Regions from separate parts of the Shewanella mangrovisoli genome, predicted to be linked through region 4. Evidence: predicted binding sites of a transcription regulator. Region 4 holds the regulator's gene; each other region holds the start of a gene.
The links. The regulator LexA, encoded in region 4, represses DNA repair genes until DNA is damaged. The targets are predictions, from matches to a motif close to TACTGTATNNNNATACAGTA.
Positions count from the first base shown of each region.

Region 1 (3,745 bases), 1.3 Mb from region 4:
CACTCTGTAAAATATTGCTTATGTAATCTGATGTTCTGAGTGTCATTTAATTTTTAGTGATTCCTGTTATTGGATTAATGTCTATTCTTTACAAATACTTGTTTACGTTTTTTCTCACATTTTCATCTGTTGTTGACTGGTAAAAATTGTTACCGTGTGAAACTGTTTTTGCATGATTTTTTGTTAAGTGGTTGGTCAGCCAGACGGGAAGATGAATGAGATATATAAAACGTTCTCTAAGTTTGCAGTTAGTGGTCACTATCGTCGGTGCCCTTGCTGTACTTCTTACTTTAGTTGCCGCTTTGCTCGTGAATAAAGAAAGTAATAACACACGTAAGCAAGTGGACGCGGACATTTCGGCACTTGTTGCCTTAAAGGCCAATGAGATAGGTGGTTATTTTGTGGCTAAGGGACAAGTGATCCACTCGGTATTTGCCGAGCCTGGGCTTATCAACTGGTTTAGCCAATACCATGCCCGTGGCAGTAACTTAGCCAATGATCAGCAGTACCAAGATATTATTCGTTATTTCCGCTCGTTTTCCGACCGTGATACCGATGTGAAGTCAGTGTTTTTCGGCTCGGCAAATACCTTCGAATATTTCGACCTCAATGGTCGTTTCGATGGCGATCCAAACTATTACACCAATAAACGTCCTTGGTGGCAGGAGGCCATTGATCAGCGTGGCCTATTTGTGGGCGATCCTGCGGTCGATGCCAACGATGGCTCGATTTCGGCCACAGTTAAAACCCCAGTCTATGGTGCCAATGGTGAGCTGATTGGGATTGGTGGTATGGATATTCTCATCGATACCATTGGTAAAACCCTGTTAGCGCCAATCAAATACCGTAACTATGGTCAAGCCTTCCTGATGACGGATGAAGGTAAGCTGGTTTATTTCCCCGGATTCTCGGATAAGTTCCCGCCGGGCTCACTTGCGAATCAAATCGATAGCCAGTTTAAGAACACCTCAGGCTTTACCGCCTTAAGACAGCAAATGCAGCGCGAAGCGCAGGGCTTTGCCGAAGTCACCTTTAACGGTGTGCCGCAGCGGGTAACCTTTGTGTCTGTGGGCGGTGATTATCCTAAGCAGAAATGGCACTTAGCCTTTATGTTGCCCCATGAGGTGATTGAAGCGCCTGTAACCGAAGCCTTTTGGAATGCCTGTTTTGTTGCCTTGGGGATTATGCTCTTAGTCGGCATCACAGTATGGTTGATGTTATTGCCCTTTAGACGCCAGCTCAGCAAGTTACTCGATGCGATGGAAGACATTGCCGAGGGTGATAGCGATTTATCCCAACGCATTCTCATGGAACGGGAAGATGAGTTAGGCAAGCTGGGTGATGCCTTCAACCGCTTTGCCGAAAAGGTGCAGCAGATGTTACTGCATACCCGTAACTTAACTCAAGAGGTCGGCACTGGGGTGATGGATGCACGCCAAGTGTGTGATTTAGCGGTATCTTCGGTGTCATCGCAGAAACAACAAATCGACTCAGTGGCCACGGCCGCCACCCAAATGGCACAGACGAGCCAAGAAATGGCGATAAGCGCTCAACGGGCCAATGATTTTGCCGAAAAGGCACAAACTCAAGCCCATGACGGCACCCAAATCGTGTCGCGTGCGACCGAAGGCATGAAGGCATTATCGGTTCAAGTGATTGAAGCGGCTAAAGTCATCAAGGAGTTACGTAGTAGCTCAGAGCAAATTGGCGAAGTGTTAAGCGTGATCCGCAACATTGCCGACCAAACCAACTTGCTGGCGCTCAATGCGGCCATCGAGGCGGCGCGGGCGGGTGAGCAGGGACGAGGTTTTGCCGTGGTGGCCGATGAAGTGCGTACTCTCGCATCCCGTACCCAAGATTCTACCGCCAACATTCAAGGAATTATCCAAACCCTGCAACAGAGCGCGCTACAAGCCGAGCAGGTGATGGAGTCTGGGGTTGAGCAGGCAAGAGTCGGGCAAGACCTGACCACGCAAGTCGAGCAAGCCTTAAGTGATATCGCCAGTGCGATTGTGTCGATTCAGCAGCAAACGGTGGAAATTACCGTTGCGATTGGCCAGCAGGCCGTTGTGGCTGAAGAGGTGGCACAAAACGTTGTTAGCGTGCGTGGTCTGTCCGATCAGTCTTTGCTCTCAAGCCAAGATTTATCCCAAAGTTTGCAAGGGTTTGAGCAAGCTACTCATGAACTGACCCGCAACATTGGGCAATTTAAGATTTAATTCAAATAGTTGTAAACAAAGGGAGCCTTAGGGCTCCCTTTGTTTTTTTGAGCGCTTACAATCCAAGCGCAAACCGCACCGCCGCAAATTGATAAGTGATACTTGATTACTGTTTTTATATACAGTATTTTGAGTGTCGGAGGAATGCAAGGTGCGAAAAATCATTCATATCGATATGGATTGCTATTTTGCTGCGGTGGAAATGCGGGATTTTCCCGAATACCGCGGTAAGCCTTTGGCCGTCGGCGGCAGTCGGGTGCAGCGTGGCGTCATCAGCACTTGTAATTATGAGGCGCGCAAATTTGGTGTGCGTTCTGCCATGGCGACGGGCTACGCATTGAAATTGTGTCCCGATCTTATCCTCGTTCCCGGTCGTATGCAGGTTTATAAAGAGGTGTCGCAGCAAATTCGCGCCATTTTCTCCCGATACACAGAGTTAATCGAACCGCTTTCCCTTGATGAAGCCTATTTAGATGTCAGCGATTGTAAGCTGTTTAAGGGCTCTGCCACTTTAATCGCCGAGGCGATTCGCCGTGATATTTTGGCCGAAACTGGGCTGACGGCATCGGCGGGCGTGGCACCGATTAAATTTCTCGCCAAGGTTGCCTCTGATTTAAATAAGCCCAATGGGCAATGTGTTATCCCACCCGATGAGGTCCCCGAGTTCGTTAAAAGCTTATCCCTGCGAAAAATTCCCGGAGTGGGTAAAGTGACCGCTGAAAAACTGTCTTCGCTAGGCTTAAATACCTGCGCCGATGTGCAGGCTTATCCTAAGCAAGAGTTGATTGCCCGTTTTGGTAAGTTTGGCGCCGTGTTAGTCGAGCGGGCCCATGGCATCGATGATCGTGGGATTTCGGTAAGCCGCGAGCGCAAATCTGTAGGCGTTGAGACCACTCTCGCTCAGGATATTTACACACTGGAGCAGTGCCAGCAGGTGATGCCGGGATTAATTCAAGAGTTGTCCAGCCGTTTAGGGCGAAGTGCTAAGGGGAGGCAAATCCATAAGCAAGTGGTTAAACTCAAGTTTAATGATTTTAAACAGACCACAATCGAGCATCGCAGTGACGAGGTCTCCGTGGTGATGTTCTATGAGCTACTGAGCCAAGCAATGGCTAGGCAAGAGGGACGTGGAATTCGGTTACTCGGGGTTTCTGTTGGCCTCGCTGAGAGTAAAGACACGCTTTCGCCGCTTATGGTACGCGAGACTAAGCAGTTGGATTTTGTGTTTTAGTGTCAATTTAATCTGGGCGGATCTGGCTCAGCACTAATCTAACCTAGCTAAGCTTAGCTAAGTTATGTAAGTTAGCGCGACAATTAGCCTTACGCAGTGCGTAAATAGAAGCAACAAAAAGGCCGCATGGGTAAACCCTCTGCGGCCTTTAATTAAAGTCAGCTTAGCGACTATTCACCTGAAGTGATTATTCACCTTTAGCGGGAATGCGCTCTAGCACGGCTAATAGCAGATCCCAGTATTGACCAACTGTGGTGATATTGACCATTTCATCTGGGCCATGTGGATAACGGAT
Region 1 is NZ_CP080412.1:1,136,192-1,139,936, forward strand. It holds gene K0H60_RS05015 (methyl-accepting chemotaxis protein) at 216-2,219, shown strand; gene dinB (DNA polymerase IV) at 2,371-3,450, shown strand; gene K0H60_RS05025 (aminoacyl-histidine dipeptidase) at 3,638-3,745, opposite strand, start outside.
Region 1: the regulator LexA is predicted to act here: its motif matches at 2,327-2,346, upstream of dinB (DNA polymerase IV).

Region 2 (3,745 bases), 1.9 Mb from region 4:
GGCGCGTGAAGCGGGTGCTAAGAAAGTGTACTTTGCCTCGGCGGCACCGGAAATCCGTTTCCCGAACGTTTATGGTATCGATATGCCAACCTCGAATGAGCTGATTGCCCACGGTCGTGATGCCGATGAAATTGCTAAGCTGATTGGCGCCGATGGGATTATCTTCCAAAATCTGCCGGATCTGGTTGAAGCGGTGAGAATGGAAAACCCAGAGATCAAACGTTTCGAAACCTCAGTGTTCGACGGTCACTACATCACGAACGATGTTGATCAATCTTACCTCGACCACTTAACTCAGTTACGTAACGACGATGCCAAAGCCGACCGTAATAAGGACATTGGCACTAACTTAGAGTTACACAACGTTTGCCATCCATAAGACGAAATTCTTAAGATGGAAAGTGTGCTCGGCGTTAAGCGTCGGCGCACTTTAAAATGAACAACAAAAAAGCCAGTGATTATTCACTGGCTTTTTGTTAGTAGTTTCAATCCTTAAGAGATTTTGGGAGTCTCGCTGGATTGACTCTGCGCTAGTTCATCCTGCGCATTCTTGCGCTCAACCCAATAATCTGCATGGGGAATACCGAGTTTTTCAGGGTCGAATAAGGGCTCAACCCCTTGTTTTTGTTGCGACTCATAATCCTTAAGACAAGTAAAGGCGATGCGTTGCAGCAGAATAATGGCGATAATGTTTAGCCATGCCATTAGACCGACACCAATGTCACCCATGCCCCAGGCCAAATCGGCGGTTTTCACTGTGCCATAAACAGTTGATGCCATCAGCACTACTTTCAGTACCACTGTGAGCCAAGGACGATTCGCCTTGCGATTGATATAGGCAATGTTGGTTTCAGCAATATAGTAGTAGGCCACAATGGTGGTGAAGGCGAAGAAGAACAGCGCGACGGCAACGAACATATTACCAAAGCCTGGCATCATGCTTTCCATTGCGGTTTGCACATAACCTGGGCCTGCTGCGACGCCCGCAATCCCAGTATACAGCGCGGCGCCATCTGGGCCTTGCACATTATACAAACCCGTGATCAGCAGCATAAAGCCGGTGGCTGAACAGACGAATAGGGTATCAACATACACTGAGAAGGCTTGCACTAAACCTTGTTTGGCTGGATGACTCACGGCTGCGGCAGAAGAAGCGTGTGGCCCAGTACCTTGGCCTGCTTCGTTTGAGTAGATACCGCGTTTTACCCCCCACATAATCGCAAGACCCAAAATCGCACCAAAGCCTGCATCGAGTCCGAAGGCGCTTTTTAGGATCAACATAATAATATCGGGCAGTTGACCAATGTTAAGGGCAATAATCACGCAGGCGACAATGATATAACCCAGTGCCATAAAGGGCACTACGGTACTGGCGAAGTGGGCAATACGTTTCACGCCACCAAAAATAATGAAACCTAACAGCATCGCAAGAATGGCTGCTGTGACGTTAGGGTCGATATCGAAGGCGGTTTTTAGGCTCGAACCAATCGAGTTGGCTTGCACGCCAGGCAGTAAAATTCCGCAGGCAAAAATGGTCGCAATGGCAAATGTCCAAGCGTACCACTTCATGCCTAAGCCTTTTTCAATGTAAAAGGCGGGGCCGCCGCGATACTCTCCATTGATTTTTTCTTTGTAGACTTGGCCTAAGGTGGATTCGACGAATGCGGAGCTGGCGCCAAGAAACGCTACCATCCACATCCAAAACAATGCCCCCGGACCGCCGAAGGTAATCGCAGTGGCGACACCGGCAATGTTTCCGGTTCCCACACGACCTGCTAAAGTCATGGCTAAGGCTTGGAAGGAAGACACACCAGCATCAGTGCTCTTACCATCAAACATTAAACGGATCATTTCGGGTAAATGGCGTAACTGTAAGAAACGTGAGCGCAGGGAGAAAAAGAGTCCTACACCGAGGCAAAGATAAACGAGTGCGGGGCTCCAAACGATATTGTTGACCGCATTAACAATCTCATTCATATAATTCAACTCCAATATTCTGTTGTTTTTGCAGAGTTTTTAAGATATTTGCTTGTAAGTTTGGGTACTAAACGGCCAATTTGGCCTAAGGTTAAGACGTGTGTGCACGCCCAAGAGCTTCAACATAACGGCTTTTTGAGCCGCTTCATAGCTAAAGTTGTTAAATAATTGATAATTTAACGTTCTTTATTTGGTGGCTTTACGGATTGGGGATTTAACGGTGCGTTAACTGACTAGATTACTAACTGAGTTTGACTGTCGGGATGTAGGAGAAAGGTGGTACAAGGTGTTTGGGTTGGCACTCTTTATTTTTGCCGAAGCGGATGTAAGTGTGGGTATCGATACAAGGCTTAAAAACGGGGCTTACATTACTAGCCATAGCAGCATCCATAGTCCGAAAAGCCATGCCAGACTGCGGCGGCTAACGCTATGTTTTAATAGCAAAGACAGGCTTACTGCCACGGGCAAATACAGGATAAAAGCCCAAGAAAGTAGAGGCGCCTCAAACCCTAGTCTTTTAAGTCCCATTTCACAAAGTAGACTTAACGCCAGCAATAATAGGCTGTGGAAGATCACTAATTGATTGAATCTTAAGGCAAGCGCTGGTTTAAAGGCGGGTTTCGCATGACAGGGCAAGGTCAGTGTATTCATCTCTTGTTCTCAATTCCTCGTAACGGATGCAAGGGATTTTAATTTTAGATGAGAACTATTCTCAACTAAATTTACACAGCTTTAGTGTTCCATCGCCATTCATCGAGTTTAATCAACCCTCGAGGCAAAACGGCGGTTTGCACTCTTGTCCGCTTTGGGCTAAATTATACTGTAATTATATCCAGTGTTTAATGTAGATATGATCCTCTATATTGCTGAAAAACCAAGCCTTGGGCGTGCAATTGCCGATGTGCTGCCTAAACCCCACAAAAAAGGGGACGGGTTTATTGAAGACGCCCAAGGTAACTGTGTGTCTTGGTGTGTGGGGCACTTGCTCGAACAGGCCGAGCCCGATGCCTATAATCCAGAGTTTAAATCGTGGAAGTTTGAGCATTTACCCATAGTGCCCGAGAAGTGGCAGCTTAAACCTAAGGCCGCGACCCGCAGCCAACTCACAGTACTTAAAAAGCTGGTGAAACAGGCCGATACGCTAGTGAACGCTGGCGATCCCGACCGCGAAGGGCAGTTATTGGTTGATGAAGTGATCGCCTATTTGGGTGTGACGGGCGATAAATTACAGCAAACGCAGCGACTCCTTATCAGCGACTTAAACCCGCAAGCGGTGAAACGTGCCCTGTCGCAGTTACGCAGTAATCGTGAGTTTATTCCTTTGTCGACCTCTGCACTTGCCAGAAGCCGCGCAGATTGGCTCTATGGCATGAATATGACTCGGGCCTACACCATCCAAGGGAAAAAGGTCGGCTATCAGGGCGTGCTATCAGTCGGTCGAGTACAGACACCACTGCTTGGGCTTATTGTGCGCCGCGATGAGGAAATCGCGAATTTTCAATCTAAGCCTTTTTATGAGGTTCTGGCTCACTTAGTGACGGACAAAGATCAGGCTTTCACGGCGAAGTGGCAACCCAGTGAAGCCTGCTTACCCTATATGGATGAGGAAGGGCGCGTGCTCGCTAAGGGGTTAGCGCAAAATGTGGTGCGCCGGATCACCGATAAACCCGCCAAAGTGACCCAGTTAAGCACTAAGGATAAGCAGCTGAATCCGCCTTTACCCTACAGTTTATCGGCGCTGCAAATCGATGCAGCCAAGCGCTTTGGT
Region 2 is NZ_CP080412.1:1,730,755-1,734,499, forward strand. It holds gene purF (amidophosphoribosyltransferase) at 1-379, shown strand, start outside; gene K0H60_RS07740 (alanine/glycine:cation symporter family protein) at 493-1,977, opposite strand; gene K0H60_RS07745 (hypothetical protein) at 2,341-2,628, opposite strand; gene K0H60_RS07750 (DNA topoisomerase III) at 2,828-3,745, shown strand, end outside.
Region 2: the regulator LexA is predicted to act here: its motif matches at 2,796-2,815, upstream of K0H60_RS07750 (DNA topoisomerase III).

Region 3 (3,745 bases), 1.5 Mb from region 4:
ATATGCAGGCGAATATCGGGATATAAACGCCCAAACTCGTTCAATGCACGGATAAAGATGATAGAAATAATCGAAATCGGCGCCGCTATTCGCAATGTCCCTTCGGGTTTATCACTGCCGACACCGCTGAGTTCATCAAATTGGGCAATGACGCTCTGGTAGCGTTGGAATAATGCTAGGCCTTCTTCGGTTAACCGCAGCTTACGAGTGCTACGCATAAACAATTGCTTATCGAGCTTCTCCTCAAGTTTGGCCAGCTTACGGCTCACAGTGGCGATGGGCATATCGAGCTCTTTAGCCGCTTGGGAAAAACTCCCCGCATTCACTAAATGCACAAACAGATAAATTAACTGCAGCTCGGCGCCTATATCATCAGCCATTTTCTATCCCAATCGTTTATGTGAGTGCTTCTGTTCAGACTATGCACTAACTCATTGTGTTTTAAACGTAGAATTATTCACTTCTACGACCATAGCGCAATAGCCTCTAGGGGGAATGCTATGCTATTTTGCTAACAGATTTACTGCGCTAGCGCCGATTATCGTCAATTCGCTGAAATAACATCCCAACCGACCTCACCTTGGCGGCTTGAATGAAATCAAGCATCACTAAGGCTATCTCGCGGGATAAGCAACACAAAAGGATGAGTGAGGGTCATGAACATTTTAACCCCTCTGTTTGCCGTCTTCGGGATCATGCTACTGGGCACATTGGTGCAAAAACTGCGCTTTCTCCCAGTAGAAACAGACCAAGTACTCAATCAATATGTTTACTATATTGCGTTCCCTGCCATCCTGTTGATAGCACTGGCGCAGCAGCCCATTGAAGAGATCCTACAGTGGGGATTTATCGCTGGGTACAGCGCAGCCATGCTGCTGATTTACCTCGTTTGTATCGGCATCTCCCTGCTGGTTAATCCTAAACAACATGCAATTGCCGCCGTGCGCGCCTTAAATGCCACTTTTGGTAATACCGCATTTATTGGTATTCCACTCCTTATCATCTTATTTCCCCAGCAACAAAGCGCCTTAGTTGCCGCTGCGATTGCCAGTTTATTGTCCGTACTCATGTTTGCCGTAGCCTTGGTTTCGCTGGAGCTCGCCACCAATAAACAGCGACAACATCACGCCGCAGTGATCATGCTGTTAGCCGTGGTGAAAAACCCAATTGTGATTGGTTGTTTTATTGGCGTGGCCATCTCGGCATTAGGGATAACTCTCCCCTCAGGCTTGGCAATGATGATCCAGCAGATAGGCAATACCTCCAGTCCCTGTGCCCTCTTTGCCGTCGGCATGGTGTTGGCTAAAGCTATGCGCTATCAAAAAGATAGCAAGGTCTTTAGCCTGACAAACTTTATCGAACTGAGCCTGATCAACCTGTTTAAACTTATCCTGCAACCCGCCTTGGTTTACTTCATGTTAAAAGGCGTGGGTGTCACGGGCGACTATCTCGTTATGGGCGTCATCCTCAGCGCCTTACCCACTGCGGCAAGTGTCTATCTGTTGGCTCAACGCTATAACACTCAAGCCTCCAGCAGTGCTCAAGGGATACTCTTTGGCACTATAGTGACCTTTTTCAGCTTACCCATTCTGGAGCAACTCGTTAAAACCTATTCATAAACAAATAATTAGATTTTACAATATAGCGACATGTCGAATATTCACCCAAAGCCACTTTACTGTATATAAATTCAGTATATACTGTTTATCAATACAGTGATTTGGTAAGTTTTTCGACAGGAACTCACTATGCTTTGCCAACTCAGCATCAACAATTTCGCTATCGTACGTTTCCTTGAACTGGACTTTCGCCCCGGTATGACCAGCATTACCGGTGAGACTGGCGCGGGGAAATCCATTGCCATCGACGCGCTAGGTTTGTGCCTAGGCAACCGTGCCGATGCCAGCAGTGTTCGCCCTGGCGCGAGCAAAACCGAAGTCAGTGCCCGATTTTCACTCGAGGATGTGCCTCTGGCAAAACGCTGGCTCGAAGATAACGATCTCGAACTCGATGATGAGTGTATTCTGCGTCGAACCATTGGCAGTGATGGCCGCTCACGCGCCTATATCAATGGCAATCCTGTGCCGTTAACTCAACTGAAATTACTGGGACAATTGCTTGTGGGGATTCATGGCCAGCACGCCCACCATGCAATGTTAAAGAGTGAACACCAGCTCACCTTACTCGATAGCTACGCCAATCACAGACTACTGATAGACACAGTAGCGGCAAGCTATCAGCGCTGTAAACAAATTGAAGCCGAACTCAAACAATTAGAAGCCTCACAGCAGGAACGTATCGCCCGTAAACAACTGGTGCAATATCAAGTTGAAGAGTTAGATGAGTTTGATCTCAAGGTCGGTGAATTTGAAGAGATTGAACAGGAACACAAACGTCTCGCAAACGGCACCGAATTGGTCGATAGCTGCCAAGCCAGCCTGTTTTTGCTCACGGATGGTGAAGAGAGCAATATCGAGTCACTACTGAATAAAGCCGTTGGCCTTGCAGAGAATTTGCAAAGCTATGATCCCGCATTAACCAATGTCAGCACTATGCTGAACGAAGCGCTAATTCAAGTGCAAGAGAGCGCAGGCGAATTGCAGCACTACCTAAGTAAACTTGAACTCGACCCCGCGCATTTTGCCTATTTAGAGGAAAGGCTCTCTAAAGCCATGCAACTGGCCCGTAAGCACCATGTTAACCCAGACAAATTAGCCGAGCATCATCTCGCCCTCAGGGCCGAACTCACCACACTCGATGATGATGAAAATAAGCTAGAAGATATCCAACGCCAACTGGAGGCCAGTAAAGTGGCCTACCTCGCTAACGCGCAAAAGCTGAGTCAGAGCCGCGCCCGTTATGCGAAAGAGTTGGATAAGTTGGTGACTCAATCCATCCACGAACTCAATATGCCTAAGGGTAAGTTCACCATTGAAGTGAATTTCAACCCAGAAATCATGTCGATGAATGGCAGCGATAATATAGAGTTTATGGTCACCACCAACCCTGGCCAGCCATTACAACCTATATCTAGGGTTGCCTCAGGCGGCGAATTGTCACGTATTGGCTTAGGTATTCAAGTCATTACCGCGAAAAAGGTTGCCACACCAACACTCATTTTCGATGAGGTGGATGTTGGGATCTCGGGCCCCACTGCAGCCGTGGTTGGACGTATGCTGCGTAGCCTTGGCGAATCGACCCAAGTACTGTGTGTAACCCACTTGCCGCAAGTTGCAGGTAATGGTCATCAACATATGTTTGTGAATAAATTCAACAAGGCAGGAAGTACTGAAACCACTATGACGCCTTTAGATAAGGAACAACGTATCCAAGAGCTCGCCAGATTACTCGGTGGCGATACGATTACCACCAACACCTTAGCCAATGCACGGGAGTTATTACAGTAGTCATTCGCTTAATCTTGTAAATAAAGATGTACACATAATGAAGGTTCTGAGAGAGCCTTCATTTTTATTGTGCAGAATAATTATCCAAGCTAAAGCATAAATAATATTAAATTTTAGAATACGTTAGAATATTCAAACAACCCAATATCTAAATACTCGATACCAAATACCCTATGATAATAAAAATCACCTTTGTGAAGGGTGAATGAATAAATTTTTATATAAATAGGCATGATTATAAAAAAATATTCGAAAGCACTATCGTAGATTAAGGTAACTACATGAAATTTAATTATTAACTTTAGTTAGATTATTATCGGCTAGATTGCAAATTTAAT
Region 3 is NZ_CP080412.1:1,333,704-1,337,448, reverse strand. It holds gene lldR (LysR family transcriptional regulator LldR) at 1-380, opposite strand, end outside; gene K0H60_RS05890 (AEC family transporter) at 657-1,619, shown strand; gene recN (DNA repair protein RecN) at 1,749-3,407, shown strand.
Region 3: the regulator LexA is predicted to act here: its motif matches at 1,677-1,696, upstream of recN (DNA repair protein RecN).

Region 4 (3,745 bases):
CCGCTTCTTCTTGAATCGCCTTGCGTAAGGATTCGGATTTCAACAGGGAGTGGAACATCGCCTGACGATTAGGCAGCACAGGTCCTGTCATCACCTTGCGTTGGCGGCGGAAATGCACTCTCGCCACCCGCGCAAGCTTATGGGCAATCCCCATATCGGTGCCGTGCTCGTCGGCCATGTAACGCAGCGATACCGCATTAGAAAACTGAACAAAGTTGTGACGACCTAAAAATAGAATCATCAGGCACTTACGCAACCAAGTTGGATTCTCGCGTTCAAGCACAGCCGCCTTCATGGTGTCGTCTTCTTTACCCGGAGTACGGCCCCAATACAGGCTCACAGGCACCAGCTGAATATCTAACTCAGGCTTTTCTTTATGTACGGCCAACAAACGCATAAAACATTCGAGGAATGGCTCATTGCTGGCACGGTCGCCAAACAAAGGCTTACGCCCTTCAAGGCAAACTACGCGGGGCGCGACAACGCCATTTACCACGAGCGGCTCGTAGGGGCTTGGCAAACCCAGCTTAGTAGTGATCTCGCTTAACGCAGCAATATCACTCAGGGATTCTGTTTTCATTACATAAGCAAGCGGTCTGGAGGCGTCCAGATTCAGATCGGCAAAGGGATCCTGCGGCACAACAATAGTGTGCACTAAGTGTTTTTGGATCCAGCGTAATGATTTCAACCAAAGAGAGTCTTGTTTAGGCATTATTCTTATGCAATGTAAGTACGTTCATTAGCCCCATAGAATACCAGATTCTAGGGAACATTCGCTAATACTCTCCAATCGCGTTAAAAAGTGGTTAATACTTGCACTACGAATAATACTGTATATACTAACAGTAACTGTATAGAAAAACAGGAAAGAACATGAGACCGTTGACGCCACGCCAAGCCGAAATTTTAGAGCTGATTAAACGTAATATTGCCGAGACTGGCATGCCACCCACCCGGGCCGAAATCGCCACCCGTTTGGGTTTTAAAAGTGCAAATGCCGCCGAGGAACACCTTAAGGCATTGGCGAAAAAAGGCTGCATCGAGATCATGCCTGGCACTTCCCGCGGGATCCGTCTCCCAGTTGAGGAAGAAGATAACAGCGAATCAGGCTTGCCACTGATTGGCCAAGTGGCTGCGGGCGAACCTATCCTCGCCCAAGAGCATGTCGAGCAGTATTACCAAGTCGACCCTAGCATGTTCCACCCTGCTGCCGATTTCTTATTACGCGTCAGAGGCGACAGTATGAAGAACATCGGCATCCTCGAGGGGGATCTGCTCGCCGTTCATAAAGTACAGCAAGCGCGCAATGGCCAAGTAGTTGTTGCTCGCGTCGACGATGATGTAACAGTTAAACGCTTTGAAAAGAAAGGGAATCTAGTTTATCTACATGCAGAGAATGAAGATTACTCCCCAATTAAAGTCGATTTAAGTTTCCAAAGTCTAACAATAGAAGGGCTCGCCGTAGGGGTGATCCGCAATGGAGATTGGCTATGAACAAACTACTAGGTAATGCCCCGCGTCACCCCGGTTTATGGCTCGATGCGGTGCGCGAAACCGATACTGACTGGCAGCATACGCCTATCATCACTATGCCTACCGAGAGCCAAGGTCGCCAAGAGCTAATGCAACTTAGCAAGCAGTTAGCACAACTGAGCCAACAAGGCCGCTGGGTCGTGCTCATCAACCCACCTAGTATTGGCTACAAGCAGTTACTGGCTAGCGCTGGCGTGCGTATGGACCGAGTTCTCTTAGTCCATGCGAAAGATGAAGTCGAAACCCTGTGGGCAATGGAAAAAGCCTTAACCAGTGGCACTTCCAGCGCAGTAATTACTTGGATCCACTCACTCGATGCCCGCGACAATCGTCGTTTGCAAATTGTGGCCAAGAGTGCCCGCGCCATGGGAATCGTGCTCGAAGGTGTTGTAAATCACTCGACTACGGACGCGACACTCAAGCAACCCGCTCACTTTGCCCAAGGTAGTTTTTTTAGCTCTGTTCATTAAAATTTTTTGCACCGCGTATTTAGCCTTGAAAGCCGCCTCACCTGTGAATGTGGGGCTTTTTTTTGGCAATTTTTCAGACAATTAGAAAAAGAAGTGATCTTGATCAATTTTTAAACAGCAAGTATGTTTGATTCAGACGAGCATAATATATCGCCCGTTTAGGCAAAAAATATCGACGATTTATCGAATATCTCTTGCCCACAAAAATCGAGAATAATGGGTTTTATTCAGCAGTATGTGCCAGTGTGGCTAATACCAGCAGTAACAATACTTAATCAAAAGTAAGCCGCCAACGCACGTTGAAGTCAGAGAAGCTTTTTTGGGAACTGAAGAGTTTGCATAGAGTTGAGACTTACTGTGTTGCTCTTCTTTGTAGTTGCTATTCGCAATTGGCAGAGGAGAAGTCTTGTGAAGCAATGGTTGTATTGTTTACTCGTGGTGCTATTCGCCCCACCGTTGGCCGCAGCGGACATGCGGTTCAACATGACCCCTGGCGTAACAGAAATCAGTGGCAAGGTATATCACCTTCACATGACGATTCTGTATATCTGCTGCGCAATAGGCCTAGTGGTTTTTGGCGTGATGATTTATGCCATGATCAACCACAGAAAATCCAAGGGCGCAGTCGCGTCTCACTTCCATGAGAGTACAAAAGTCGAAATCGCGTGGACGATCATTCCTTTTGTCATTCTGATCTTAATGGCAATTCCCGCCACGAAAACTCTGATTGCCATGGAAGATCCCAGCAATGCCGATCTCACGGTAAAAGTCACGGGCTCTCAATGGAAATGGCATTATAGTTACTTCGATCAAGACATTGATTTTTACAGTATTCTCGCAACCCCAAGACCTCAAATCGAAGGTAGTGAAGCCAAGGGTGAGCACTACTTACTCGAGGTCGACAAACCCCTAGTATTACCCATCAATCGCAAAATCCGTTTCTTGATGACCTCAGAGGATGTCATCCACTCATGGTGGATGCCCGCCTTTGCCGTTAAAAAAGACGCTAACCCAGGTTTTATCAACGAGGCGTGGACCCGTATCGACAAACCCGGTATTTACCGTGGCCAATGTGCCGAGCTTTGCGGTAAAGACCATGGTTTTATGCCGATAGTGGTGCAGGCATTACCCGAAGCAGAGTTCGATGCTTGGGTTGAAGAGCAAAAGCAAGCCGCCAATGCCGCAGCCCAAGCCGCACAAGCCGCGTTATCGCAAACACTGACGAAAGAAGAGCTAATGACTCAGGGTGAGCAAGTTTACCTTGGTCACTGCGCCGCCTGCCACCAACCCAACGGTGAAGGTTTACAGGGGGTATTCCCACACCTCAAAGGCAGCCCCATTGCGACAGGACCACTGAGCGGCCATCTTGAAATCGTGCTCAATGGTAAAGCGGGTACGGCCATGCAAGCCTTTGGCAAACAATTAACGACCCAAGAAATTGCCGCCGTGATTACCTATGAGCGTAATGCATGGGGCAATAACACGGGTGATGCGGTACAAGCCAAAGACGTTGATGCCCATAAATCCGGTGGCACCAATAGCGAGCCAGTAGCAACGACTCCGCCCCCAGCAACCACCGATGCACCCAAAACGGCGACAGAACCTACCGCCAGCGTCGATCCCGCGAGTCTCCCCACGCTTAGCCATGATGAACTGATGGCCGAAGGGGAAAAGACCTATGCCACGATTTGCGCCGCCTGCCACCAGCTAACGGGTGCAGGTATGCCTCCCGCCTTCCCCGC
Region 4 is NZ_CP080412.1:4,577,894-4,581,638, forward strand. It holds gene plsB (glycerol-3-phosphate 1-O-acyltransferase PlsB) at 1-712, opposite strand, end outside; gene lexA (transcriptional repressor LexA) at 874-1,494, shown strand; gene K0H60_RS19925 (cell division inhibitor SulA) at 1,491-2,003, shown strand; gene coxB (cytochrome c oxidase subunit II) at 2,412-3,745, shown strand, end outside.